Regions from separate parts of the Finegoldia sp. genome, predicted to be linked through region 2. Evidence: predicted binding sites of a transcription regulator. Region 2 holds the regulator's gene; the other holds the start of a gene.
What was found. The regulator HrcA, encoded in region 2, represses chaperone genes, less so after heat shock. The targets are predictions, from matches to a motif close to ATTAGCACTCNATANTATNGAGTGCTAAT.
Positions count from the first base shown of each region.

Region 1 (3,438 bases), on a different contig from region 2:
TTTGAATTTGGTTAATTCTTTCTTCAATCTTAGATTGTTCACCATTTCCATCAACAATTGTTGTTTTATCTTTTGATACATTAACTTTTCTTGCTCTTCCAAGCATATCAAATGATGCATCTTTTAATTCGATTCCCAAATCTTCTGTAATTAATTGTGCTCCAGTTAAAATGCAGATATCTTCAAGCATTTCTTTTCTTCTGTCTCCGAATCCTGGCGCCTTTACAGCTACACAGTTGAAAGTTCCTCGGATTTTATTTAAAACTAATGTTGCTAGTGCTTCACCTTCAACATCTTCAGCGATTATAAATAATGGCTTACCTTGTTGAACAACTTGTTCTAATAATGGCAATATATCTTGAATATTTGTAATTTTTCTGTCAGTAACTAAAATGAATGGATCTTCCATTGCTGCAACCATTTTGTCTGAATCAGAAACCATGTAAGGAGAAACATATCCTCTATCGAATTCCATACCTTCTACAACATTTAATGTAGTTCCCATAGATTTTGATTCCTCAACAGTAATTACACCACTGTTTCCAACTTTTTCCATAGCCTCTGCAATTAGTTTGCCAATAGTTTCATCTGCAGCTGATACGCTACCAACATTAGCAATTTCTTCTTTTGTAGTAACGCTGTGACTTCTAGCTTTGATAGCTTCTACAGACTTCTCAACAGCTTTTCTAATACCTTTTTGCAAAACTATAGGATTAGCACCAGCTGCTAAGTTTTTCAATCCTTCTCTAATAATAGCTTGGGCTAAAAGTGTTGCAGTAGTTGTACCATCACCTGCTACGTCATTTGTTTTTGTCGCAACTTCTTTTACTAATTGTGCACCCATGTTTTCGTATTCATCTTCAAGTTCAATTTCTCTTGCAATTGAAACACCATCATTTGTAATCAATGGTGCGCCGTATTCTTTATCTAAAACTACATTGCGGCCTTTTGGTCCCAATGTTACTTTAACTGTATCTGATAATTTATTAATACCTTCTACCATGCTTTTACGAGCATCATCTGAAAATTTAATTTTTTTTGCCATAAAAATTATCCTCCTATTCTACAACTGCTAGAATATCTTCATATTTTACTAGAATATAATCTGTATCTTCTAGTTTTATTTCTGTTCCAGCATATTTTGAGTATATAACTTTATCTCCAACCTTAATGTTGCCTTTCATTTTTTCGTCTTCTTCTACTTCAGATCCAATAGCTAAAACTTCTGCATAAACAGGAGCTTCTTTGGCTGAAGATGGGAGAACTATTCCAGAGAATGTTTTTTCTTCTTCTTTTTCTTGTTTTTTTAATACTAATCTATCACCAATAGGTTTTAAATTCATGATATCCTCCTTCAGAATCTTTTGTTAGCACTCTAACCTGTTGAGTGTTAATCCTCTTATATAATAAACCACAGTTTTGTTTTTATCAAATATGTTTATTCTCATTTAAATAGACTTACCTCTATTTATTTTGATATTACTCGTATTAATTCTATTTTCTATGATGAAATTCTCAAAGTTATTTTCCGATAGTATTTTCTCTTCCATAGTAGAATAAATATTGCTGTGCATATCCAGCATAATCTCCAAACAAATCGTCCGCGTATTTTGCAATTAAATTTTTATTTGTTTCTTCTTTAATAAACAAATATTCCATAACTCGTTTTATCCACACATCAACTGGAAATGTGTTGTGTCTGTTGTATGAAAAAAGCATAATACAATCAGCAACTTTTGGTCCTACTCCTGGAAGTTTAATTAATTCTTTTCTTAATTCTTCGTTTGATAAGTTATCAATTTTCAAAATATCAAACTCGTTATTTGCAACCATTTTTGACACATCTACAATTCTTTTATCTCTGAATCCAACGCGGCACACTTCTCTCATTTCTTCCACTGGTACTTTTGCTAAATCTTCAGGCTTAGGAAAAGAATATAATTTTCTACCGTTAAATTCTCCCAAAAAATTTCCGTAATTTTCACAAATTATATTTACGGATTTCATAATTCTAGGTATTTGATTGTTTGCTGAGATTATGAATGAAATTATTGTAGAAAATTTATCTTGATTTAATATTCTGATTCCATCACCATATTCTAATGCGTTTTTTAAAGTTTCATTGAAAGATAATTTTTCTTTGATTTCTGAATAATCTGTTTTCAAATCAAAATAATTTTCCCATTTTTTATAGTAATCATCTTCTGTACAGTTTTTGATATAAACGTAATCTCCAACCAAACTTACATTACAGTACATGTCACCATCAACAGTTGTATAGGACATATCGTCTTCTTTGTACCATCTAAACGCCTGCCCACATTCAAAAATGTGGGTAGGGTTAAAAGATGATTGTTCAATTTTAGTAAGTTTTAATTCATCATTAAATTCTATTTGTGTTTGCATTAATACCATCCGCGTATTTTCATTGTCTCGCTAATCTTTTTGATTGAATGTACATAAGCAGCTTGTCTCAATGTTATATTAAGTTTTTCAGATAAAGCCCAAATTTCATCAAATGATTTATTAATCAATTGATATTCTTTGTCTCTGACTTCTTCTTCAGGCCAATAATATCCCGCTTTGTTTTGTACCCATTCAAAATAAGATACAGTAACTCCACCAGAGTTTGCTAAAATATCAGGAACAATAACTACATTTTTTTCATTTAAGATTTCATCTGCATCCTTTGTTATAGGTCCATTTGCACCTTCTACAATGATTTTCGCTTTAATTGAATTAACATTTTCAGTTGTAATTGCATTTTCCAAAGCAGCAGGAATCAAAACATCAACATCAGCTGCGAAAAAATCCTCATTTGAAATTACTTCGCATCCTTCAATGCTAGCAAAGTCTTTTTCTTTTGTTTGAGCAATTTCGTAGCATTCTTCAAAGTTGAATCCGTCTTCCTTGTGAATTGCAAATACTCTTCTTTGCTTATTGCATTCCATGATGTATTTGACTTTCATACCATGTTCAAGCACGTATTTTAAAGTATAAATACCAACATTACCTAATCCTTGTAATGCAACAGTCGTTTCTTCTAGTTTTTTATTCAAATTTAAAACAGCTTTTTTTGCACTTAGAGCTACTGAAAATCCTGTAGCTTCTGTTCTTCCCAATGATCCCCCAAACTCAATTGGTTTACCAGTGAAAGTTCCCATTTGATTAGTACCAGTTAATTTGTTGTACTCATCAGCCATCCAACTCATAATTTTTCCATTTGTATTAACATCTGGGGCTGGAATATCAAAATCTTCTCCTAAATATTTGTACATTCCATCAACGAATCCCCTGGATAATCTTTCCAATTCCCCTTCAGAAAGTTTAGATGGATCTACAATTATCCCACCTTTTCCTCCACCATAAGGTAGATTAGTTACTTGACATTTAAAAGTCATCCATATAGACAAAGCTTTAACTTCATCCAAGTTAACA
Region 1 is NZ_JBKWZF010000009.1:50,174-53,611, forward strand. Features, by position in the region: gene groL (chaperonin GroEL) at 1-1,045, opposite strand, end outside; gene ACLUJM_RS05450 (co-chaperone GroES) at 1,059-1,343, opposite strand; gene ACLUJM_RS05455 (DNA-3-methyladenine glycosylase family protein) at 1,522-2,406, opposite strand; gene ACLUJM_RS05460 (Glu/Leu/Phe/Val family dehydrogenase) at 2,406-3,438, opposite strand, start outside.
Region 1: ACLUJM_RS05450 (co-chaperone GroES) is a predicted target of HrcA. The motif match lies at 1,367-1,395, and genes of this name have one in related genera.

Region 2 (3,438 bases):
TTCTTGTAGATCCACCAACTAATAAAACTTTTTCAATATCGTTGTGACTTAATCCAGCATCTTCTAGTGCTTGTCTTACTGGTTTTAAAGATTCTTCAACTAGGTCAGATGTTAATTCATCAAATTTTGATCTTGTAATATCCATATTTAAATGAACTGGAGTTCCATTTACAGCTGAAATGAATGGTAAGTTAACATTAGTAGAAACTCTTGTAGATAGTTCTTTCTTAGCGTTTTCTGCTGCATCTTTAAGTCTTTGTTTAGAAGTAGCATCTTTTCTTAAATCTACACCATTTTGTTTCATGAATTCATCTGCAAGATAGTTTAATAATTTTTCATCAAAATCATCTCCACCTAGTCTGTTATTACCACGTGTAGCTAATACTTCGAATACGCCATCTCCAACTTCAAGGATTGAAACGTCGAATGTACCACCACCTAAGTCATAAACCATAACTTTGTGTTGATCAGTTTCTTTATCAATACCATAAGCCAATGCAGCCGCTGTTGGTTCGTTGATTATTCTTTTTACGTTTAATCCAGCAATCTTACCAGCGTTTTTAGTTGCTTGTCTTTGAGAGTCTGTAAAGTAAGCTGGAACAGTAATTACTGCTTCTGTAACTTCTTCTCCTAAATAACTTTCAGTGTCAGCTTTTAATTTTTGCAAAATCATTGCTGAAATTTCTTCTGGAGAATAATCTTTACCATCAATGTTTACTTTGTATTCAGTACCCATTTCTCTTTTAATTGATGTGATTGTTCTGTCTGGATTTGTAATTGCTTGTCTTTTTGCTGTTTCACCAACTAATCTTTCACCATCTTTAGTAAATGCTACGATTGATGGAGTAGTTCTATTACCTTCAGAGTTAGGAACTATAACAGATTCTCCACCTTCCATAACTGCTACTGCTGAATTTGTTGTACCTAAATCAATACCTATTACTTTACTCATTATAAAATCCTCCTTTTAGATTTTTATCTATATTTAAAATTCTTATTTACTAACTTTGACCATTGCAGGTCTGATGCATTTGTTATTCAAAATGTATCCTTTTTGGAATACTTCTATTATCATATCTGAACCCTTATCACTATCTTCAGTAATAACTGCATGATGGTAATTTGGATCAAATTTATCTGAACAATCTACTTCTTCCAACCCGAAATCTTTTAGTGATAATAGTAGGTTGTCTCTAATTAATTCAACACCGCTAGAGAACTCATCTTTTTCTTCCTTACTATCAATAGCTCTATCTAAATCATCTATTATAGGTAGAATTTTCAAAATTAAAGATTCGTTGGCTAATTCAATAGACTGTTGTCTTTCTCTATTTGTTCTATTCTTATAATTGATAAAATCCGCTTGTAATCTTTTTAAAGAGTCTTTTAAATCCTCTATTTCAGTATTTACAACTTCATCATTATCATTATCAACTTCTTCTTTTATTGGCTCATTTTCGTTTTTATTTAAATCTTCTTTTTCCAAGTTTTGATCTTCGTTTTTTAGCTCTTCAGAAGATTGACTTTGTTTCAAATTTTCTTCATTATCTTTCATAATAATCCCCCCTAATAATTAATCCATTAATTCTTCTAGATAATTTAAACATAGCTTCTATCGAAAGCTCATAATTCATTCTCATAGGAGCAACAATAGCTATAACACCTATGTTATTTTTATTGAAGAAATAAGAACTCTTAATGATTGTGTTTTCAACAAGTGATTGTTCATTATTTTCATTTCCTACTTTAATGTCCAAGAAATTATCTGAAGAATTCAAAATATTCACTATTTTGTCTTTGTCTTCAAGGTATTCTATTATGCTTTTGACTTTGTCTAAGTCGCTGTATTCACTATATTTGAAAATATTTGATAAACCTTCAACAGATACATACATTGAAGATAACTTATCTTTTTCATTTTCAATAATATCGGTAATTGCACCTTTAAAAAGATCATTATATTTATATTTTGAAGAAAATTCGTCTAAATTATTATAAACTTCATTTAGATTTTTCCCTAAAAAAAGTTTCTTCAATAGAAAATTAATCTTAATTAATTCATTTGATTCTATGACTTGTTCTGATGAAATCACAGTATGATTTAAATCACCAGAATCATATAACGTTAATAAAACATAATTATATTCGCTAATTGGAAGTAACTCTATGTGAGATAAATGCATCCTATCTGATTTTTTTAACATAGAAATAACTGGATACTGAGTTATCTCAGAAATGAATTGAGAAGAAGATTTAATTAATTTCTCTGGTTCAACAATTCTTTCATAAGGTTTTCTTATAGACATTAATGAAGAACTAGAATCGTCAGTTTTATAGAGTTTGTCTAGAATATAATCCACATACAATCTGAAAGCTTTTTGCGATGGAATTCTTCCTGATGAAATATGAGATTGAACTAAATATCCCAAATCTCCTAAGTCGCTCATTTCATTTCTGATTGTTGCTGGACTGAAACCTATATTATAATTCTTTGATAAAACTCGAGATCCTATTGGCTGAGCAGTCTTTATATAATTGTCTATAGTAGCGAGTAAGATATTAAATTTTCTTTGTGTTAAATTTCCATTCAAGACCTCACCTCTTTTTTTGTTAGCAACCTATTACCTTGAGTGATAATAAAATTATACACCACCATTTATAGCATGTCAAGTGTTATATCAAAATATCTACAAAAAAGCTATTTGACACAAAGAAACCACTATCTGTAAAGTTTATACGATCATTTTTATAAATTAATAATCCACTATCAACCCAGTTATCAATCATTTTTTTATTATTCTTATACAAATCTATATTAAACTTTTCCATGTACTCTATTAAATCTAATCCCTGTTTTAATCTCATATTAGTTATTATAAATTCAAATTCTTTTTTTTCTAAGTCAATTTCCTCCAAAAAACTGACCGGTTTTTCATTTTTTAAAATCCTTTTCTTATAATTAGGATAAAAGAATTCATTAGTATACCTTTTTTGATTTATATAGCCTGATGAAGATAAGCCAAACCCATAATACTCTTCATCTCTCCAATAAATTTTGTTGTGTTTTGATTCATAAGTATCTTTAGCAAAATTAGAAATTTCATAATGATTATAATTCTCTAAACCATTGCATATTTTTAAATACATTTCGTATTCAATATCTTCATTCCTATTTTTTTCGATGAACTTTTTATAAAATTTTGTCCCAGGTTCTAAAATCATGTTATACCATGATACATGAGTTGGATTTAATTTATTGATATATTTTAAGTCATTGTCTATAGATTCTAAAGTTTGTTTCGGAAATCCAAATATTAGATCAATAGAAATATTATCAATGTATTTAGAAATTATTTCAAAAGAATTTAAAACATGTGATATGTTATGACCTCTTCCTAAAAATTCATTGTATTCTTCATTGAAAGTTTGAACACCTAA
Region 2 is NZ_JBKWZF010000001.1:136,489-139,926, forward strand. Features, by position in the region: gene dnaK (molecular chaperone DnaK) at 1-952, opposite strand, end outside; gene ACLUJM_RS00710 (nucleotide exchange factor GrpE) at 995-1,555, opposite strand; gene hrcA (heat-inducible transcriptional repressor HrcA) at 1,545-2,591, opposite strand; gene hemW (radical SAM family heme chaperone HemW) at 2,674-3,438, opposite strand, start outside.